One region of the Methylomusa anaerophila genome, then DNA from elsewhere that is predicted to be linked to it. Evidence: riboswitches for the same ligand, from Rfam matches in the RefSeq annotation. Region 1 holds a riboswitch; each other region holds the start of a gene.
The links. A riboswitch is a leader RNA that binds a small molecule or an ion and turns the genes downstream of it on or off. The one in region 1 is predicted to bind S-adenosylmethionine.
Positions count from the first base shown of each region.

Region 2: another riboswitch for S-adenosylmethionine. It lies ahead of MAMMFC1_RS20320 (trans-sulfuration enzyme family protein); the one in region 1 lies ahead of metA (homoserine O-acetyltransferase MetA).
Region 3: another riboswitch for S-adenosylmethionine. It lies ahead of metK (methionine adenosyltransferase); the one in region 1 lies ahead of metA (homoserine O-acetyltransferase MetA).

Region 1 is NZ_AP018449.1:2,824,496-2,832,222, forward strand. It holds gene MAMMFC1_RS12750 (adenylyl-sulfate reductase subunit alpha) at 1-1,389, shown strand, start outside; gene MAMMFC1_RS12755 (4Fe-4S dicluster domain-containing protein) at 1,370-1,690, shown strand; gene cysD (sulfate adenylyltransferase subunit CysD) at 1,840-2,640, shown strand; gene MAMMFC1_RS12765 (sulfate adenylyltransferase subunit 1) at 2,839-4,572, shown strand; gene metA (homoserine O-acetyltransferase MetA) at 4,647-5,564, opposite strand; SAM riboswitch class I at 5,634-5,736, opposite strand; gene MAMMFC1_RS21505 (hypothetical protein) at 6,069-6,206, shown strand; gene MAMMFC1_RS12775 (two-partner secretion domain-containing protein) at 6,524-7,727, shown strand, end outside.
Region 2 is NZ_AP018449.1:4,418,799-4,426,525, forward strand. It holds gene cysK (cysteine synthase A) at 125-1,060, opposite strand; SAM riboswitch class I at 1,384-1,480, shown strand; gene MAMMFC1_RS20320 (trans-sulfuration enzyme family protein) at 1,576-2,721, shown strand; gene MAMMFC1_RS22060 (YezD family protein) at 2,771-3,148, opposite strand; gene MAMMFC1_RS23025 (beta-ketoacyl synthase N-terminal-like domain-containing protein) at 3,586-7,727, opposite strand, start outside.
Region 3 is NZ_AP018449.1:4,039,435-4,047,161, reverse strand. It holds gene metK (methionine adenosyltransferase) at 1-1,013, opposite strand, end outside; SAM riboswitch class I at 1,086-1,194, opposite strand; gene coaBC (bifunctional phosphopantothenoylcysteine decarboxylase/phosphopantothenate--cysteine ligase CoaBC) at 1,246-2,448, opposite strand; gene rpoZ (DNA-directed RNA polymerase subunit omega) at 2,458-2,664, opposite strand; gene gmk (guanylate kinase) at 2,686-3,318, opposite strand; gene remA (extracellular matrix/biofilm regulator RemA) at 3,347-3,613, opposite strand; gene MAMMFC1_RS18380 (YicC/YloC family endoribonuclease) at 3,705-4,589, opposite strand; gene MAMMFC1_RS18375 (hypothetical protein) at 4,752-5,357, opposite strand; gene dapF (diaminopimelate epimerase) at 5,480-6,319, opposite strand; gene MAMMFC1_RS18365 (calcium-translocating P-type ATPase, SERCA-type) at 6,361-7,727, opposite strand, start outside.

The DNA.
Region 1 (7,727 bases):
GAGAGCCTGGGTTTGGTCATCCAGAAGGACGCCCAGGGAGAGTATGTGTCCAGGGGCACAAGAAACATCAAGATTAACGGCGAGAACATCAAACCCATCCTGGCCGAAACTGTATTAAAGAGTCCGAATATTACCGTGTTGAACCGGGTCAATATGATTGACTATATAATACAAGACGGAAAAGTTGCCGGCGCCTACGGGTTTTCTTTAGACACCAATACTTTTTACGTTATAGCCGCCAAGGCGGTAATCTGCGCTACCGGCGGGGCGGCAGGTCTTTATAGACCCAATAATCCCGGGTTCTCCCGCCATAAAATGTGGTATTGTCCGTTCAATACCGGGGCCGGATATGCAATGGGAATCAGAGCGGGAGCGGAAATGACCACATTTGAAATGCGGTTTATCGCCTTGCGGTGCAAAGATACCATAGCCCCCACCGGGACTATTGCCCAAGGGGTGGGGGCGCAGCAGATCAACAGCCGCGGTGAGGAATACGAGAAGAATTACGGCCTTCCCAAAACTCCCAACCGGGTATTCTCCACAGTTGAGGAAAACAGAAATGGCCGGGGGCCCTGTTATTTAAAAACAACGGGCATCACCGAAGAACAGCAGCAAGAGCTTTACAAAGCTTATCTGAATATGGCGCCAGCTCAGACGCTTAAATGGTTTGAAGCGGGAAAAGGTCCCGCCGGGCAAAACGTAGAGATTGAAGGAACCGAACCTTATATTGTCGGGGGCCATACCGCCAGCGGCTACTGGGTGGATACCGGCAGGGCCACTACCCTGGCAGGCCTTTATGCAGCCGGGGATGTGGCCGGCGGCAGTCCGCAGAAATATGTTACCGGCTGCTTCGCGGAAGGAGAAATCGCGGCATATTCTGCGTTGGAGTATGTAAAAGGAAAAAGCAATATATGGCCGGAAAACGATCAAATTGCCGCGAAGCTGGCAGCCGTTAACGGATTCTTGCAAGGTAGGCCCGGACGGTACGATGAGGAAGATATTGAAGAGGCTATGCAAAAAACAATGGATGATTACGCCGGCGGAATTTCCTCCGGTTACGTCTACAATTCGAAAAAGCTTCAGGTCGCCAAGGCTCGGGTGGATGAGCTGCTCCCTATGTGTCAGGATCTTAAAGCCGACAGTCTTCATCAACTGATGCACATTTATGAAGTGATAGACCGGCTCTACGTTTGCCGGGTGCTTATTCATCATCTGGAAGCGCGGCGGGAAACCAGGTGGCATTCTTTTCAGGAAAATGCCGATTATCCGCAGCGGGATGATGCCAACTGGTTATGGTATGTAAATTCGCGGCTTATCGAGGGACAAGTAAAGATTGTCAGGCGAGAATTAGTTAAAAAGGATGAGGTCTATGAGCATAGTAATCAATAAAGAAAAATGTTGCGGCTGCGGCAAATGCCGTGAAGCCTGTCCCGGAAGCTTGCTATACCCGGCTGACGACGGTAAGACCTGTATTCGCTACCCCAAGGACTGCTGGGGCTGCACTTCCTGTGTTAAAGAGTGCGAATACGGCGCTATTCAGTATTATCTCGGAGCAGAAATTGGCGGTAAAGGCGGTTTTCTTTATACCAGGCAGGAAGGACAGGGAAACTTTCTGCAATGGATTATTGTCGGCCCCGGCGGAGAGGAAAGGATAATCACAATTGATAAAAATAAGGCTAACTCGTACTAGATCCTTTAAGTATCGACTCAGTTACCGAATGACACGAACTATCCTGAAAAACTAAAACGCCGTAAGACAAAGGAACCGGAACCACAGAGACACAGAGAACACAGAGGGACACAGAGAAGGATAGTCAGAGGTTTAGGAGGGCATTGGGCATGGATCATTTGGACAGATTGGAAGCGCAGAGCATTTATATACTGCGGGAGGCTTATAAAAAATTTGGCAAGTTAGGCATGTTGTGGTCAATTGGTAAAGACTCGACCGTTTTACTGTGGCTGGCGAAAAAGGCGTTTTTCGGGCATTGCCCTTTTCCCTTCATTCACGTGGATACCACCTATAAGATTCCCGAGATGATCCGGTTCCGGGACCGGATGGCCAGGGAATACAAGCTTGAGCTTATCGTTCATACGAACGAGGAGGCGTTACAAGCAGGGATGGGTCCGGAAAAAGGGCGCTTAGCCTGCTGTAAGGCGCTTAAGACCGATGGTCTCCAGCAGGTGGTAAGCAAATATGAATTTGAGGGACTTATTTTAGGTATCAGGCGGGATGAGGAAGGCTCCCGCTCGAAAGAAAGAGTTTTCAGTGAGCGTAACAAAGACTCCGAATGGGATTATACCAACCAGCCGCCGGAACTTTGGGACCAGTTCAAAACGGAATTCCCCAAAGGCAACCATATCCGGGTGCATCCCATCCTGCATTGGAACGAAATCGATGTCTGGTCCTACATTGGCAGGGAAAATATTCCCTTAGTTGATCTTTATTTCGCCAAAAGCGGCAAACGGTATAGAAGTCTTGGCTGCGCCCCCTGTACAGGACAAATAGATTCTAATGCAACTACCATTGACCAAATTATTGAAGAACTAAAAAATACCAAAGTGAGCGAGCGGGCCGGGAGGGCTCAGGACCAGGAAGACTCCTACGCCATGCAAAAATTGCGTAAAGACGGTTATATGTAAAGCTATGTAGGAGTCAGGAGTCAGAATTCAGGAGTCAGAATGAGAACCGGCAAATACATTTGAAGACTTGCCGGTATGGCAGAAAGCGCACTTGTTAAATTGCTGGAAGCGTATTCGCGCAGCATTCAAAAATTCCGGCCACTGAATTCTGAATGCATCAATATAACAATCATATGCCGGATGGGAGGCCAATAGAGGATGGACACAGATCGGGAAGTACTTAACGTTGTTGTTGTCGGTCATGTAGACCATGGGAAGTCTACAGTTATCGGCCGGCTGCTGTATGATACCAAGTCCTTGCCGGAAGGGGCAATAGACAGGGTAAAAAGAATTTCCAGGGAAAAGGGCAAACCTTTTGAATATGCCTATCTGCTGGACGCGTTCGAAGAAGAACAAAAACAGGGAATTACCATTGATACCACCCAACTGCAGTTTCACACCGACAAACGGGATTATGTCATTATTGACGCGCCGGGGCACAAAGAATTTCTTAAGAATATGATTTCCGGCGCCGCCAGCGCCGAAGCGGCGCTGCTCATTATCGACGCTTACGAAGGGATTCAGGAGCAGTCGCGCCGGCATGGATATATATTGTCGCTGCTCGGTATCCAGAAGGTCTATGTGCTGGTTAACAAAATGGACCTGATCGATTATTCGCAGGAAAAGTTTACCGAGCTGAGAAGTGAAATGAATGAATTCTTGAATAACCTGCACGTTTATCCACTCAGGTATATACCTGTTTCGGCATTTTACGGCGAGAATATGACTGCCCCCTCGGCTAAAATGCCTTGGTTCAAAGGGGAACCGCTTTTAAAAGCTATCGACTCTTTCGAAAAGGACAAGGGCCTTGAGCAGAAGGCATTACGCTTTCCCATCCAGGATGTGTACAAGTTTGACAGCAGGCGGATCATTGCCGGTAGAATCGAGTCAGGTACATTGACTGTCGGTGATGATGTTGTAATATTACCCAGTGCTAAGGCGACAACAGTGAAAACCATTGAGTACTGGGCCGAAAGAGATAAAAAAAGCAGGGTATCCGCCGGCATGTCGGTTGGAATTACGGTTGAGGACGAGTTCTTTAACCAGCGGGGCGAGTTCGTTGTTCATAAAAATGACGTACCGCATGTTGCGGACATTTTTCGGGCCAATTTGTTTTGGCTGGGGAAAAACCCTCTCGTGAAAAACAAAGAATACAAACTGAAGCTGGTAACCCAGGAAGTTGAATGTGAAATTTATTCGGTACTAAAAGTAATCGACGCTACGACATTGGCGGCGGTTGACGACGCCCAGGCGGTAAAAACAAATGATGTAGCGGAAGTTATTATCCGGACCAGGAAGCCAATCTGTTTTGATGAATTTAAAAATAATCCAATTACCGGCAGGTTTGTTCTTGTCGACGGTTACAACGTCAGCGGCGGCGGAATTGTCTCGGGGCTGTATACTCAAATACAGACAGTTACGAAGTTTGTGAAGAATGAAGCCGCAATAGCGATGGAGGTCAAACTTTTTGACGAATATTTCTATATCCTTGCGGAAAGCGCCATAAGAAGGTTTGCGGCCAAGGCGCATACCTTCGCGGTGGGAGATGTAATTCCTGCCATAGGGAGAACATACGAGTACCCTGAAGATTTTGATGTTCTGGATCTGGAGACCAAGCTGGTGGCGGTTATCAGGAACTTCAAGCTTAAAGATATTGTCAGTTTTCCGGGATATTCCCATAGTTCGGTACCGATACTTGACGCCAACGGTGCTTGGATAAAACTGGATTCTGTCGGCAGTTTTCAAAAGTTTGCAGCGGAAATTGAATTATTAGATACTATAAATGGTGATCAGCTAACCGTGTTTGCCAACAAGTGGCTTGAGTTCTCCAAATTCAGATATATCCAATACAGACAGGCAGGCAGCGAATTGGACAGTGAGTATCACATATAACATAACCCTGCCTGTACCGCGCGAAACTGACAGAAATGCCCCTCAGTTCTGAAAGAAGAACTGTGGGGTATTTCTTACAGGCGGGATAGATCGAAGGGAGTCTCCTGATAGACGTAATAATTGAGCCAGTTGGAAAAGAGCAGGTTGGCAGTGCTGCGCCATATGACAACCGGCGTTTGCGCGGGGTCATCGTTGGGGTAGTAGTTGCAGGGGACGTGAATGGGCAGTCCCTGGGCAACATCACGGTCATACTCGGCTTTGAGGGTAAGGGGGTCGTATTCGGAATGACCGGTGATGAAAATTTGCCTGCCTTTCCGGTCGGCTACGGCGTAAACCCCGGCCATAGCCGATTGGGCGAGTATACGTACGGCGGGGACTTTTTCGATGTCTTCCCGTCTGATCTCAGTATGTCTGGAATGGGGTACATAGAAGATATCGTCAAGACCGCGAAATAGTTTCTCCTCTTCAATAACACATTTTTGGTGAGGAAAAATACCGAACATTTTTTGCGGCAGATCATGCTTGGGAATGCCGTAGTGATAGTACAGGCCGGCCTGGGCCCCCCAGCATATATGGAAGGTTGAGTAAACATGGGTTTTGCTCCATTCCATAATCTTGCAGAGTTCATCCCAGTAAGCTACCTTCTCAAAAGGCATTTGCTCAACCGGCGCGCCGGTAATGATCATACCGTCATACTTTTTGGATTTCACAGCGTCAAATGTTTCGTAAAATTTAATCAGGTGTTCCTGGGGAGTGTTCGTGGGCGAATAAGTGGCAGTATATATAAAATCGACATCCACTTGTAAAGGGGAGTTGCCTAATAGACGCAACAACTGGGTTTCAGTAGTAATTTTCGTAGGCATAAGATTTAACAATAGTATTTTAAGCGGGCGGATATCTTGGGAATATGCCCGGTTTTCATACATGACAAAAATGTTTTCGCCTTCCAGGATGTTAGTAGCAGGCAGGTTGTTAGGAATTTTTATCGGCATTTTTTGTCCTCCTTTTTTGTGGCAACAACAAAGGCCTCTTTCCGAGGAAAGAGGCCTTAACGCGCTTTCCTCTTATCTGTCAGGATTTCTCCTGCTGGAATTAGCACCACTGCAGTTGCCTGCCGGTTGCCGGGTGTCATCAGGCCAGTCCCTCGACCACTCTGGATAAGAGATTTATTCACTTGAATGTGATTTTAGCATGGAAAACATTGAGTGTCAATAACCATTACAGTGAGGTTGTGTTCATTCTGTGATAATGTCACCTTGTTCTATCTTTGGTTTCGGACTGTCCCCTGACTCATTTAGCTGGACCTGCCGCAGTTTCAAATTTAATACAAATTTAACATTTATATGTGCTAAACTGGACGAAAGTCCTATAGAAACAGGATTAAAACTTTGGTACTATAAATAAAGTGATATTAGGATAATATTGGAATACCTGTTATAAACAACGAATTCATGCATAATACGCTAAAATTCATTATAATTGCCAGGGAGGCGAGCATGAACAAGCAAGGATGCTGTGATGCAATCACCAGAATTTTAAAATCAAATAAGGCCAGGATGGCCCTGGCGGCAATCATCCTATTTTCTGTCACCGCTAGGCCAAAGAAATCGACCCTGCCGACAAGGAAGAACTGAAACGGCGTTCCCAAGCGGAAGCCTTGGAACGACAACATAGGGGACAGGAGAAAGACGTATTTCTACAACAGCAGTCGCCGGCTGAGAAAACAACCGTTTTACCCCGAGGAACCCAGTTTCCTCATCAACGACCTTGTCCTCGAAGGAGACAAGGTCGATCACTTTCCGTGGGCCAAAAACATCCTCAAGCCATATCGCGGCCAAGTCAAGAACGGCAGCTATGACGTCTTCGCCGGCCGGCTACAAAACCGAAAATCTTACCTTTGGCTTACCCTTACCTATCCAATGTGATCACGAAAAATGAGAGGTGAAAAACAATGCTTTGCCTGCGAACCAATAATCAAACCACCACCCAACGGCGCCAAAGCCTAAAAAAATGGCTGATCTGGCTCACCGCCATCCTGCAGCTGTGCCAGCCAACCCTGGCCGGCGCCAGCGCCATCGTCGACAAAAGCGCGCCGGGAAGCAACCGGCCCTACGTAGAATTCACCGCCAACGGCCTGCCAGTCGTGCAAATCACCACCCCGTCAGCGGCCGGCGTATCCCGCAACATCTTTCAGCAATTCGACGTCTTTTCCCAGGGACTCATCCTAAACAACTCCCGCGACATAGTAAGTACCCAACTGGCCGGCTATATCGCCGGCAACCCTTTTCTCCTCAAAGGATCAGCCCGAATTATCTTAAGCGAAGTCAGCGGGCCCCAAGCCAGCCATCTGAACGGCTATACCGAAATCGCCGGCCAAAAAGCCGAATTCATTCTGGCCAACCCTAACGGCATCTTTGTAAATGGAGCCGGTTTTATCAACACCAGCCACGCCACCCTCACCACCGGCGCCCCGGTATTCGGCGGCGACGGCAGCCTAAGCGCCTTCCGGGTAAGCGGCGGCCAAATCAGCATAGACGGCGCCGGACTCAACGGCGGCGACACCGACCGGGTGGACCTCATCAGCCGGGCGGTAACCGCCAATGCCGGTATCTGGACCAACGAACTCAACGTCGTCACCGGTGCCAATGAAGTAAAATATAACTCGTTAACCGCAGCCAACATTACCCCTGACAGCAACAAACCCGCCGTAGCCATAGACGTAGGCGCCTTAGGCGGCATGTACGCCAACAAAATCTACCTTGTCGGCACCGAACAAGGGGTAGGGGTGAACAGCCAGGGAATAATTTCGGCAATCACCGGCGACCTAACCGTCACCGGTGAAGGCAAAGTCACCCTTGCCGGCAACACAACCGCCGGGGAAAATATCTATATTTCCGCGCAAGGCGGCCTCGATACCCAGGACCTAGTATACGCCGCAAAAAGCGCCAACCTTACCACCCCGGCCGGACTCACCAACGCCGGACTCATCGCCGCCGGAGAGCACACCACCCTTACCGCAGCTGCCGTTGACTCAACCGGCACAATCGGCGCCGGCATAAATAGCGACGGAACCATCGCCCCAAACGGCGACATCAACATCACAACAACCGGCAGCACAAAAGCCGGCGGGCAGAACACAGCCGCCGGTAATCTAA
Region 2 (7,727 bases), 1.6 Mb from region 1:
GCTTAGCATAATAGTCTGTGCGGGGACCTCACTCCAGCGTATTGGTTGTACGCTGGAGTGAGGACCGCAGGAGCAACGACGCAGATGACGGTTTATAAGCAGTTCCCCACTTTAAGCCGATAATTTATTCTTCTTCAAACAACGGGGTTGATAGATACCGTTCACCGGTATCCGGCAGTATCACCACAATATTTTTCCCTTTGTTTTCCGGTCTCAGGGCCAGTTGCGTCGCTGCGAACAAGGCAGCACCGCTGGATATTCCGACTAGTAAGCCTTCTACTTTAGCCACTGTCCTGGCTGCCGCAAAAGCCTCTTCATTTTGCACTTTATAGATTTCGTCAAGGACGTCACGGTTCAGAACTTCCGGCACAAACCCCGCGCCAATTCCCTGAATTTTATGAGGGCCCGGATTGCCGCCGGAAAGTACCGGCGAATCCGCCGGCTCTACGGCTATAACCTTCACGCTGGGTTTACGCTGTTTCAACACTTCGCCCACGCCGGTAATCGTTCCGCCGGTACCTACTCCGCCTATAACTATATCAACTTCACCATCGGTGTCATTCCAGATTTCCTCGGCGGTAGTTTTGCGGTGAATTTCCGGGTTGGCCGGATTTTTAAACTGCTGGGGAATAAAAGAGTTGGGAGTTTCCTTTGCCAGTTCCTCAGCCCGTTCGATGGCCCCTTTCATTCCTTTCGCCCCGGGAGTAAGTTCCAGTTCGGCGCCCAGTGCTTTAAGCAACTTGCGCCGCTCAATGCTCATAGTCTCCGGCATAGTAAGAATCAGTCTGTAACCCCGGGCCGCTGCTACGAAGGCCAAACCGACACCGGTGTTACCGCTGGTAGGTTCGATAATTACGGAATTCTTGTTAATCAACCCTTTGTCTTCCGCAGCTTTGATCATGGCAAGACCAATCCGGTCTTTAACACTGCTCAGCGGGTTAAAGTATTCCAGCTTGGCAATGACCTTGGCGCCTACATTTTTGGCAGCATTATAGTTTTTCAATTCCAACAGGGGAGTATTTCCGATTAACTCAGTTAAATTTCCGGCAATTTTAGCCATACTAGTCATCCCTTTCTTAAATAAGCTCGTAGCTATTCACCCTCGAGCTATTATGCCAGTTATCTTCTGTCAGGAAACAGCAAGAGGCAATCGTGGCTGTTAAAACAACCGCCGACTGCCTCCGGTTTTCCGGTCAGCAAGAATTTAATTAACTTTAAAGTAACACATAAATTATATTTTGTCAAGCAAAAACTTACCAGCGGCCTTGGTCTTTTTCATGCATCATACAACAATCGTCATACAACAAACCAAACTTTTTAAATATTTATCTTGACACTTACATCCGTCTATGGCAAAATAAAATGCAATAAACTTAAATAAATAACTTATCAAGAGTGGTCGAGGGACTGGCCCAATGACACCCGGCAACCGGCATATTGCAAGGTGCTAATTCCAGCGGAGCAATCCGAAAGATGAGTTTTCGTGCGCAAGCCACGGTTCTTCTTTCGGGAAGAACCGTTTTTCTGTAGGCGAAAACCAAAACAAGCCAAAACAAGTAGGGAGGATATCTATTCATGAAGTTTGCCACCAGAGTAGTTCAGGCCGGTCTAGTTACGGATAAATCCACCGGCGCCATCAGCACCCCTATATATCAAACAGCCACCTTTCGTCATCCGGCTTTAGGCCAAAGTACGGGTTTCGATTACTCCCGCACGCAAAACCCAACACGAAAAGCAGTAGAGGAAGCAGTGGCCAATCTGGAAGAAGGACATGCGGGATTTGCTTTCGCGTCAGGCATGGCCGCCATTACGGCAATTCTTATGTTATATCGCCCCGGCGACCATATTATTCTCACTGAAGACTGCTACGGCGGAACCTACCGGATCCTCGACCAACTCTTTACCCAATTGGGCCTTGCTGCAACATTCGTAGATACAGCCAACCTTGAAGAAGTCCGCAGTGCCATCCGCGCCAACACCAGGGCAATCCTTGTTGAAACCCCCACGAATCCGCTCATGAAGATTGCGGATATCCGGTCTATTGTTTCGATAGCCCGCGAAAACTTCTCACACCCTTTGGATATCATCGTCGACAATACCTTTTTGTCCCCTTATTTTCAGCGTCCGCTCACTTTGGGCGCCGACATGGTGATACACAGCGGCTCCAAATATCTCTCCGGACACAATGACGTAGTCTGCGGCATTGTGGTCACCGGCAAACCCTGTCTGTCGGAACGAATCGGGTTTATACAGAATGCTACGGGATCAATTCTTGGTCCGCAAGACAGCTGGCTGTTGTTAAGAGGTCTGAAAACGTTGGCGCTACGTATGCGCGAACACCAGGAAAATGCTGCTAAAGTAGCCAACTGGCTAAAAAAGCATCCCCATGTGACCGCTGTTTATTATCCCGGTCTGCCGGAGCACCCCGGCAAAGATATTCAGGAAGCTCAGGCATCGGGCTATGGCGGCATGCTTTCGTTTGCAATTGATCATCCCGGTCTGCCACAGCAAATCCTGCGTAAGGTTAAAGTATTTCAATTTGCCGAAAGCCTGGGAGGAGTAGAATCACTCATAACCTTTCCCTCGGTTCAGACCCATGCCGATATGCCTTATGAAATGAGGAAACGGCTGGGGATCAATGAATGCCTGCTGCGAGTATCCGTAGGTATTGAAGACGCCGACGACTTAATCGCCGACTTGGAACAAGCTCTAAGTAAATAGTAAATAATTTTTTTAAAAAACGAGGGATTGCCCAGCGGGCAATCCCTTCTTATATTCCGTCGCCGTTGACTCCGGTCATCTTAGTAAATCTATACTTTTCCGTTTTCTCAACTTGCGTAATTTCTCCGGCTTGAACCTGGATGGTGGCTTTACCGTATTCAAGCCCTCTTACCGCCGACAAGATACGCATTCTTAAGTCTGTAGTATTACCGGGAGACTTAATCCAGTCCTTGTTTGTTTCAGAATACGTCACCATATCACATACCCGAATCTTTTCGATTTTTTCAATTTGAATGACTCTTGAATCCTGAACGACCAAGGTGACTGAGCCAAAGTTAATGTCGGTTATGGCTTTTTCAATAAGGGTAAGTACATTGGAAGGCAAGGTTTTATCTGCTACCTGTTTCACTTTTGCTTCCCTTTGCATCAATTGTATTCCCCTCCCTAAGATTGCAATACATCTCTCTAAGCAAGCATATATCTGTTTATTTCAACAAAAAAATACAGGCGAAGCCAGTAAACAAGCCGCATCTTTTCCGTAATATTTGTAAAAGGAAAATCCCCTCATCCGAGGGGATAACATCCCATTCATCCTTCGATTCCCAGGATTGATATCCTGTTGGGTTTACACCGCTGCATTTATAACTTCGCTTACCGGGTGTCATCGAGCCATTCCCTCAATCGCTTTTGACAAAAATCCAGTTAGCTATATGTTTTATTGACTACAATGATATCCAAATCCCATTTGTTTGTCAATACAAAGTTAAAGGCTAAGGATTGGCGATAAAATCCTTAGCCTTTTATGTTTTCAGCCCGGAATACTGCCGCTCGGTCCCCCCTGATTTAAAGCCGTCCGGAGCTGACTTATGACTTATGCTTTTGGAAGAATGGCTCAAAAAACTCTGGGGTCATGCCTGTTTCCGAATACAATTTTTCGCAAAGTGCCATGATCGGCTCATAGGATTGGGGTTCGGATAACAACACCATATGATTGGAAGCATCCACATCCATCATATAGAAATGGGGCATCTCCCGTTCCCATTCTTTCCAGTAGTTTGTATGGGTTAATGAATTTAATGAAGTTTCGGCAGCGGAAAGATAAGGTTCTAATGCTCCGTAAAATAACCCATTCCTATTACGGAAATAGTAGCACTTTACCGTTTGCGCATCAGGCAGCGGCCACACCGAAAAGCTACCCATTTCATAAGCCCTGCGAATGGCCAAATCTTTTTGACTCATGGCGTACAGCTGCGTTTCTGTTTTTTTCAAGCCCCGCTTTTGGGCAAGCTTAACAACTTGCTTGACCAGTTCTTCCTTATCATCCCCAGTCAAAATTAGTTCATCCCGGTGAATAAATGTTTGGGCAAATTTTTCCGGCTCCTGCAAAATTGTGTTCATTAACGCGATATTAACTGTCTGCAAAAGTATATCCCGGTCACTAAAGCTAAATTTGCTCAACCCGCTGCCGTCAAATGCATCTAACATGACAAGCGTGGCAACGGCTTCTCCCATTTCCTGCAATTGCCGCGTGATTTCATATGCTATGGCACCGCCAAGTGAATATCCACCCAAATCATAAGGGCCTGACGGTTGTACCGAACGTATTATATTGACATAATACGCCGCCGTCGCTTGAATACCATTTAATGGAACCCTGTCGGTCATCCAGCCCCGGGCTTGAATACCATAAAACGGCCGTTGGATTTTCCTCGCAATTCCCTGATATGTTTCTACCCCGCCTATTGCTCCATGAATCCAGAACACGGGCCGCCCCTTAAAATTCTCATTGAGATGAATGAGTTCAGGAAATTTTGACCAGTCTTTAGGAATAAACTCGCTGGCTGCCAGAACAGAAACAACGGCTTGCTGTCCCGGCGCTGCCGGTTTGTCTCCCTTTTCGGGCCGTAAAACAGCAATAATATCCTGAGCGGTTTTAGTTTCCCGCAGTTTATCCAAGGTAAGTGATAAATCTATCTGGGATTGCAACCGCTGAAATAATGAAATAAATTGAATTGAATCAAGTCCATATTGATCTAACGGTTTATTAAGATTTAATTCTGCCGCCGTCATTCCCAGCAAATTGGCTATGATATTAGCTACCTGGTTATCAAGGTTATCAATGCCGGTGTATTGGGTTCCGGCCGCATTTGGCATACTTGCCGGTTCCTCATTCTCATTTATCACCTTGTGTACCTCTTGGGAAGGAATAACTTCAGCAGCCGCGGGGCTGGCAAAGGTGAATTGCTGCCCTGGTGACGGAGGTTTATGGGGTTCAAGCCAACAGCGCCGTTTTTCGAAAGGATAAGTGGGTAGGGATATTCTCCGGACTTTTTCGCCTGCATGCAGTGATTCCCAGGGAATCTTTCCTCCCTTTACCCAATACAACGCCAGTTTGTTGAGATCTTTTTCCACCAGAAATACTTGCAGCAACGTCTCGCCGGCTATTCCCGACAGCAAGCTTCTTATCTCCGAATGATCTTCTTCCGTGTTGCCGCTGAAAACAGGCACAGATGCGGGCAGTTCTTGTCCTGCTTTGATCGCCGCCAGATACTCCCTCATTCCCCGGACCAGTTCCTGCCGGCTATTTGCCATCATTGCCACCCGGTATTCCATTGCTTCCCGCCCCAACTGGAGTGTATAAGCCAGATCCGGTAAGGAAATATCCTTTTGGACTTCTATAAAATGAAGCATTTTTTCAATAACTGCCTGTAGCCGTTCAGGGTTTCTCGCCGAGAAGACAATGAGCTGCGGCTTCATTGCCGGAGTATTTTGAATGGGGACGGGTTCTTCCTGCGGCGGCACGTATTCTTCGATAATCAGATGGGCATTTGATCCTCCCGCCCCAAATGAACTTACAGTTGCCCGCCGGGGAAATTCCCGTTCTGCTCCGTTTATTTTTACCAGCGGCCGTTGCCACTCCTGCAGTTCCCGTTGCAGGTAAAAGGGGGTATTATTAAAATCTATGTTGGGATTTGGCGGTTCCGCCTTGATTGAAGGCACTAAACGCCGATGCTGCAATTGTAAAATAACCTTAGTCAACTGAGTAATTCCCGAAGCGGCTTCGGCGTGGCCGATATTGGATTTTACCGACCCAATCGGGCAAAATTGTTGATCGGTTGTAAATTTCTGAAAAGCTTTATTCAACGCCGTAATCTCTATCGCATCCCCTAAAGCGGATCCATTGGCGGCCGCTTCCACATAACTGATAGTCCGGGGATCAATCCCTGATTTTATAAAATTGTCTTCAATCAGTTTTGCCTGGGCATTGGGATTGGGAACGGTAATTCCGCTGGTGTGTCCGCCATGATTAGTGGCTGTGGATTTAATAACAGCTAAAATGGTATCCCCGTCCTGGATTGCCTCAAGGAGGGGTTTCAATAATACGGCGCCAACGCATTCCGCCGGCAGATAGCCGTCGCCATCACCAAAACTTCGGCTATTGACATGACTGCCAATCATTTGTCTTTGGCTTAACCCAATGTACTTTTTCGGATGAATGGAAAGGTTTACGCCGCCGGCTATCACTATCCGGCTCTCCCGCCGCATCAGGCTTTCACAAGCCATATGTATCGCAATGGTAGAAGAAGAACACATGGTATCGATAGCTATACTGGGGCCCTGGAAATTAAAATAATGGGAAACTCTGTTGGCGATAGAACTGTAGGAAGACAGAGAAATTGCCGCTTCTTTAACCATATCCGAATCAAAAGCGTGATACTGTTGATACATGGCGCCGACATAGACGCCAACCTTGGCTTCATACTGGCGTTGCAAAGCCTCACGGGTATAGCCCGTGCTTTCCAGCAGATTCCAAACAGTCTCCAGGAAAAGACGGTCCATAGGTTCCATTATTTCCGCCTCGCGGGGCGAAATGTTGAAGAACAGGGGATCAAATTGATCCACTTCCTCTAAAAAGCCACCCCACTTGCAATAAGTTTTTTCCGGTGTGTTCTTATTTTCATCAAAAAATAATCTGTGATTCCAGCGCTCCTGGGGAATTTCGGTGATACAGTCCCTGCCGGCTTGAAGATTTCCCCAAAATTCTTGTATGGTTGCTCCCCCGGGATACCGTCCGGCAAGACCAATGATTGCGATATCCCATGCGTCTGTTGCTTTCCGGGCCGGGACTTCAATCTGAATTGAGGCAAAACGCGGACGTTCACGACGCTCGCTGACCGGTACCGCCGCCGGCGTCAAACCGGTGTCCTGGGAAGCATCGGCGCTTGCCGCCGTTGTTGCCGCCATTCCCAGAACTTCCAGCAGTTTGCCGCGGTAGGTTGCCAGGAAATATTCCGCCAAGGCTTGAATGTTTTGGTATTCGAACAGCAAAGTCTTCGATAGCGGGCCGAATATATTTTCTAATTGATTGGTCAATTCCATGGCCATGATTGAGTCCACGCCATATTTTTCCAGCGAGGCGTCCGCCGCAATCTTCTGCTCCGGCAGCTTAATAACGGCAGAAAACTGCTTTTTGAGGTAATTTATTGCCTTTTGCCGCAGTAGATCTTTTTCGATTACCTGCACTCCTGGGATTGCTGCCGGGGGCGAGCTTACCTCCCTCTCCCCTGCCAAAACCCTTAATGACAACCCTTTCAGCCGCACCTTGATATTGCCTTGATCATCGTACAAATCAATATCGATCTTCGCAACATTGCCGCCTGCTTGGCTGCCGTGGCTGTAGCGAAGCAGGGCCCACATTACGGCGGTACATTTGCCGACTATCTCGATTTTTTGCAAAGCGAACGGCAAAAACGGCTGGGGGCGAGCTTCACCGCCGGAGGGTATTGCATTACCGGACCCCGGCATTAAGCCGATTGACGCTTGCAGGGCCGAATCCAGCAAACTGGGATGCAGGATGAATTGCTCCTTGGTATCGGCAACGGCTGCAGGCAAAGACAGCTTTGCCAACACTTGCCCGTGTCCCGCCCATATCTTCTCCACGCCTTGGTGTGACGGGCCATAGTCAATGCCGACGGCGCGGAAAGCCTCATAGCATTGACCGGCTG
Region 3 (7,727 bases), 1.2 Mb from region 1:
ACAATTTGGTCTTCATCAATTTTGGCCGTCCCGAAAGTTTCTACCATAACAGAAACAGGACGGGCGATACCAATGGCATAAGCAAGTTGTATTTCACATTTATCAGCCAGACCGGCAGCAACAACGTTTTTTGCCACATAACGGGCGGCATAAGCTGCGGAGCGGTCTACTTTTGTTGGATCTTTACCGGAAAATGCTCCGCCGCCATGGCGGGCCATACCACCGTATGTGTCTACAATGATTTTACGGCCGGTAAGACCGGCATCACCTTGAGGTCCACCCACTACAAATCTGCCGGTAGGATTAATATAATATTTTGTTTGGGCGTCAAGAAGTTCATGGGGCACAATGGGAGTAATCACTTTGGTGATCAGATCCTGCTCAATGGTCTTTTGGTCAACATCCGGACTATGTTGTGTAGACACAATGATGGTGTCGATTCTAACCGGTTTTCCGTCTACGTATTCTACAGTGACTTGCGTCTTTCCATCGGGACGAAGGTAAGCTAAATCGCCGTTTTTACGAACTTCGGAGAGGCGGCGGGCTAGCTTATGCGCCAACGAAATCGGCAGAGGCATATATTCCGGCGTCTCGTTTGTTGCATAACCAAACATCATTCCCTGGTCACCGGCGCCGATCGCTTCAATGGCATCCATTTCTCCCTGTTTGGCTTCCAGTGCTCTATCTACACCAAGCGCAATATCTAAAGATTGCTCATCAATTGAAGTGAGCACGCCGCAGGTTTCAGCGTCAAACCCGAATTTAGCCCTGGTATAACCAATGCTTTTTACTGTTTCACGTACAATTTTCGGGATATCAACATAGCAATTTGTAGTGATTTCACCAACAACGTGGACTAATCCGGTTGTTATTAATGTTTCGCAAGCCACGCGACCCATAGGATCCTGTGCAATGATAGCGTCAAGTACACTGTCGGAAATTTGGTCGGCAATCTTATCAGGATGTCCTTCGGTTACAGATTCTGAGGTGAAAAGTACACTTTTTTTGGTCATTTAAACATATTACCTCCTTATCGTATCAAAAAAAGAATAAAAAAACTCCCGAAGGGAGGTGATTTTGTCACTCTCCCATCTTGCGGAAATCCGCAGGAATTGGCACCGTTTTGGGCAATTTGCCGCCCAAGGGTTGCCGCGGTTTCATCGGGCCAGTCCCTCCACCAACTCTTGATGAGAATTGAATATGTAATTTACACCATAAAAATTTTAATTTATATCCGCATAAAAATCAAGTTAAATTTATCATTAAATTATAGATTTTATCTAAAATGACAGCTGAAAGCTCGGTTTTCGACATTTGGGGAAGCTCCTCCACCCTTCCGCTGGGGTAAAGGAGTTTAACAATATTAGTATCGGCGTCAAACCCGGCGCCTGGTAGAGTAACGTCATTGGCTATTATCATATCAAGCTTCTTAAGTCTAATTTTTTCTGCAGCATTGGCAATTAACTCTTCTGTTTCGGCTGCAAAACCAATTAATAACTGATGTTTTTTCAACGTTCCCAATTCTTTTAATATATCCGGGTTTTTGGCAAGCTGTAAGGTTACTATTTCACCGGTTTTTTTAATCTTTTGTTCTTGCGGTTCGAGGGGGCGATAATCGGCAACAGCCGCCGCCTTGATTACAATATCCACTTGATTAAAATTAGCCAGGACGGCTTCGCGCATTTCCTGAGTTGTTTCAACTTTAACAAATTCAACCCCCGCAGGCGGAGAAAGGCTTACTGGCCCTGAAATTAAGATTACTTCTGCCCCCCGGGATTTTGCAGCCTGCGCCAGCGCATAACCCATCTTGCCGCTGGAACGGTTTCCTATATAGCGAACCGGGTCGACCGGCTCACGAGTTCCGCCGGCGGTGATCAAGATTCGCTTACCTGTAAAGTTGTTCCCTGTATTAAGTAAACCCAGTGTTTTGTCAACTATTACCGACGGCTCCGGTAAACGTCCTAGTCCTTCCACGCCGCAAGCCAGCATTCCCGAATCAGGTTCCATCACTTGATAACCTAAATTGCGTAGCTTGGACAAGTTATGCTGTGTAATCGGATTTAAATACATGTTGACGTTCATAGCCGGGGCCAGCAAAACCGGCGCCTTCGTAGCCATTACTGTAGTGGTAAGCATGTCATCGGCGATACCGTTGGCAATCTTGCCAATGATATTAGCGGTAGCCGGAGCGATTAGAAATATATCGGCTAGCGTTGCCAAAGCAATATGTTCAATATTCCACGTTTTCGGATCTTCCCACATGTCTTCCACAACTGGATTACCGCTAATTTCTCTAAACGTTAAAGGCGTCACAAAATGAGTTGCCGCTTTCGTCATTATGACATGTACCCGGCAGCCGGCTTTTTTAAGCCGGCTGACAACCTCTACGCATTTATATACAGCAATTCCGCCCGTTACTCCCATAACAACATTTTTGTACTGAGACATTCTTGCCTCCTACTTTATACCTGTTTTGGTACGTTCGTATGTAATTCTTCCATGAGATACTTCTTCAAGAGCGATGGTTACCGGCTTATTTGATTTGCTTTCAACAAGCGGTGACTGTCCGTCCATGATTTCACGGGCTCTCTTGGCAGCAAGAACCACTAGCGTATATTTGCTATCCACTTTTCCTACAAGAATATCTAGCGAAGGATGAATCACGGAGTTCCCCCCTGTTTTAAACTATAAATCTTCTTTTCTCACACAACTGTGGCGGAAAAAATTCTCAATTAAGTTGTGATTGCGCTGCACTTTACATTTTTCTGCTGCAATAATGGCTTCAATATTCCTTACGGCAGAAGCTATTTTATCGTTAACAACTAAGTAATGATAATTATAAACGCATGATAATTCTTCACTGGCGCAACCAAGCCGTTTTTTTATTGAATCCGGGCTATCCGTACCGCGTTTATTTATACGCTCTGCCAACTCATCGGAAGAAGGAGGAATTATATAAATATATACTCCCTCAGGAAATTTTTCTTTGACCCGCATAGCACCCTGAATATCAATCTCCAGTACAACATCCTTACCACTTTCTAATTGCTCTGCTACATAGCGGCGGGGAGTTCCATAGTAATTTCCGTAAACTTCTGCCCACTCCAGTAAATCATTCTGTTCGGCCATTGATTCAAACTCATGTTTTGAGAGAAACCAATAATTTATTCCATTAGCTTCTCCGGCGCGAGGCTGGCGGGTGGTTGCTGATATTGAGTACTGTAAATTAGGATTGCTACGCAGCAATTCCCGGCAAATGGTTCCTTTACCGGCACCGGATGGGCCGGAGAGAACTATCAAAATTCCTTGCTGCGTCATATTGGTTCGCATATCTCCCTTCCCAGGATTACTCAGCGGGTTCATCGGTTGTTTCTTTATTGGTCAGACGATGAGCGACCGTTTCGGGCTGGACCGCAGATAATATGACATGATCGCTATCCGTAATAATAACCGCGCGGGTGCGGCGGCCATATGTAGCATCTATAAGCATGCCACGATCCCGGGCTTCCTGAATAATCCGTTTAATCGGCGCTGATTCAGGGCTGACAATTGAAATAATCCGGTTAGCAGAAACGATATTGCCAAAGCCAATATTGATAAGTTTGATTTCCATAATCATTCCTCCTGTAATATGAATTCTATACATAACTGAAATTACAGTATTTTTGTCATGCTACAAGTCGTCACTAATTGATCTTCCTATATTACTCTATGTTTTGGATTTGCTCTCTGATCTTCTCTATTTCACTTTTAATTTCCACAACTACATTGGCAATGGTAAAATCGTTGGCCTTGGAAGCAATTGTATTCGTTTCACGATTGATTTCCTGAATGATGAAGTCAAGTTTTCGGCCGACTGCACCATCTGAGTTCAGGGTAGCACGAAATTGGTCCAGATGGCTTTGCAAGCGGACTAGTTCTTCGGTAAAATTAATACGATCAGCATACAGGGCGGTTTCCTGTATTATTCTTGTTTCATCCGGTTCCATACCGACTGCAGATAAAAGATCACGCATTCTGCCTAAAAGTTTTTCCCGGTAGTCGACCAACAGTTGGGGTGCCTGTTCAGATATGGTGGCTATCCAACCGTTTAGTTTTTCAATGCGGCCTAATAAATCTTTTTCAATGCTGGCACCTTCAGCAAGACGCATGGACATCAAGTTAGCCACGGCTCCGTTTATTGCTTCGGATAGTTTGGGCCAAAGCTCCATTATATCGTCGGAAACATCTTCAACCTTTAAAATATCAGGATATTTCGCTATATGATAAACATTATCGACAGTAGTGGTTGCCAGCAGACTGGCTAATTCTCTTATTGCATTATGGTAAGCGATTGCCAATTCTTTGTCAACCCTGATAGTTCGTTTCTTTTCCCCATATTCGTCAACAGTGACATATACGTCTATTCTCCCTCTAAGCAATGTGTTGGCAACGCTACGGCGGATTTTATCTTCCAAGCTGCCTAAGTTTTTAGGCATACGAATTACAATTTCATTATAGCGGTGGTTTACGGCTTTAATTTCAACAATAAAACGGTGAGTCGAATCTATGTACTCGCTCCTACCAAAGCCGGTCATACTTTTTAGCACGAATAGAGCACCTTCCTTTGCGTATGTTATTATTGACTATAACGGCAAATTTAACCCGTATTTTTTTAATATATATCCTTTACTTCGCTTTTCTCATCCTAAATCCTTTTTTCGACGATATGATAACAATATAAAATGGGGCTAAGCCCCATTCAAAATTAATTATTTGATTTTTGACAGGTCAAAATGAAATCTATGTTCCCGTTTGTCGCCGGTAATAAGGATCAAAGATACCACTTTAGTTAAGTTGACAGTCTTTTGCGAAAAATAGAAGTAACACTGGGACATAAATTGAGGATTCTGAGGGTGCCAGGGTGATTTTACAACTGGATTAGTTAAGGATTGATAGGGTTTTAGTGTGGTTTTTTCCTGCCGTAAAATTATTTGGTAATCATCCATGAAAGATGGCCCGTCGCTGTATAAAGTAACACTAAATACCAAATAACCGGCATAATCTGACAAAATTTTTTCGGTATCGGTAAGTTTGACAGTTTGCTGATTTAATGCTTTATCCCTGGCATCTGCTGCAATCAGTAGATAAGGAGTATATAGATAAGCGCTTTCAGTCGTTGCGTTTAATATATTCGCTTGTTCTTCGTATGCAACCCATGGCAACAAAAAATCCGTAAGAGGCTTCTGGATATTTGACATTCCATATTTCTGAGCATCTTTAATCACGGTTTGGTTAATTGGCGATATTGCCCAAGACATATTATGGCCAATCAGCAGGATGAACAAAGAGATGACGATGCAGCTTTTAATTTTCACCTTAACACCTCCGAAGTTTAATACCTTCCCAAAACTTTCTGGCGTAATTATATTACGCTGTTTGCGATAAAATTCCTTTATCCAAAAGAAAAAACCCGGCCAGCGGTAGCCGGGTACCAAGATCAAAGAAGGAATTTGCCACGGAATACTTCAACAGCAGGACCGGACATGCTCAGATGGTTATCAGCACCCCATTCCACATACAAATCGCCGCCGTCAAGCTTAATTACAGCCTGACGCTCGGTATGTCCGTTCAGAACGCTTGCCACTAATGTTGCGCAAGCCCCGGTGCCGCATGCTTGGGTTATTCCCGCCCCTCGCTCCCAAACCCGCATTCGGACTGTGTTTCGATCTATCACTTGAACAAATTCTACATTCGTTTTTCTGGGGAAAAAGGAATGAGTTTCAAGGAGCGGTCCTATAACTGTTAAATTGATAGATTCTACATCATCGACAAAAATAATGCAGTGGGGATTACCCATGGATACTGCAGTGACGTTATAAACGCTGTTGTTCACAGTTATTGGGATATTGATGACTTGCTCGTCCGGATTTCCCGTCATCGGAATCTTTTTTCTGGTCAAACGCGGCTCACCCATATCAACTTTAACAGTTTCGAGAACAGCATCCCGGAAGAGTAACTCCGGTGTAATAATTCCGGCTAAAGTACTTAACGTTATTGTGGTTTTATCTGTCATACCGTTTTCATATACATATCTGGCAACACAGCGGGTAGCATTGCCGCACATGTCTGCTTCACTGCCGTCTGAGTTAAATATGCGCATGTTGAAATCGGCTGAATCGCCTGGAGAAACGATGACTAACCCGTCGGCGCCAACTCCGAAATGGCGGTTACAAAGTTGTGTCGCCAATTGCTGATAATTGGAAATCGTTTCTTTAGAACCATTAACCAAAATAAAATCATTACCTAAGCCATGCCACTTACTAAATTCCATTTTCATTCCTCCAGATTGTGCTTTGTTAATTATGGTTTGTTAATTATTTAGCGGACTTTATTAAATGCCGGACGATTCGCCAGCCGTCGCTGTCTAAAAACATGTTTAACCCCGTTCAGGATGAGTGACCAGCCTGAAGCAATCAGGACAAGTGTCCAATCAGATAATGACAGTGGAACAGTCGAAAATATTGATCGTAAACTTGGCACGTATATTACGGCTAACTCCATGACAGTGGAAAAAAAGACAGCTCCCAGCAGATATTTATTAGTAGTAAACTTTAATTCGAATATAGTCAAGATTTCCGAGCGGCAATCGAAAACGTGGAATAACTGGCAGAATACCAGGGTGGTAAATGCCGCCGTCCGGGCCAGAGGTAAATCGTTTTTAAGATAGTATACCACACTAAACACCAAAAGTGTGCTTAAACCGATTTGAAATCCCCGGCTGATAATTTTTCGGATTAAGCCTCTGGAAAATACACTTTCTTTCGGATGGCGGGGCGGGCGTTGCATAATATGAGGATCATTTGGGTCAACACCCAGGGCCATGGCAGGCAATCCATCGGTTACTAAGTTGACCCACAATATTTGAACCGGAAGCAGCGGCATGGGCAGTCCCGACAAAGCAGCCAAAAACATGGTGAGTACTTCCCCAATATTACATGCCAGCAAATAGCGGATGAATTTTCGAATATTGTCATATATGCCTCTGCCTTCTTCCACTGCTGCTACAATAGTGGCGAAGTTGTCGTCAGCCAATATCATTGCCGAGGCTTCTTTGGATACATCAGTTCCGGTTAACCCCATTGCTACTCCGATATCGGCTTCTTTTATGGCTGGGGCGTCGTTAACGCCGTCTCCCGTCATGGCAACAATATGACCGCGCCGTTTTAAGGCCTTAACAATTCTTAGTTTGTGCGCCGGTGACACTCTGGCATAAACCGTGATCTCATTTACAACCGCCGCCAGGTCCTTGTCACTCATGGTGTCGAGGTCATGGCCGGTTAGCGCCTTATGTTTACCTTCTTGATAAATTTGAAGCTCACGCGCGATAGCAACCGCCGTATCCCGGTGGTCGCCGGTAATCATTACAGTTTTAATGCCGGCCTGAAGACATAAAGTGATAGATTTTTTAGCTTCTTCCCGCGGCGGATCGATCATGCCTAGTAAGCCGACAAATATAAGATTGTTTTCATGGTTTTCATTCAATAATTCTACTTGATTTTTATCAAAGGGGCGGTAGGCAACAGCCAGTACCCGGAGTGCTTTGCCTGCCATTGATTCATTAACAGCAGAAATTTTTTTTATGATTTCTTGGTTAAGAGGAATAATTCCGCTTTCAGTTAGACAGTGCCGGCATAAGTCAATAATTGTATCGGGAGCTCCTTTGGCATAGAGCCAATGTGTATCGG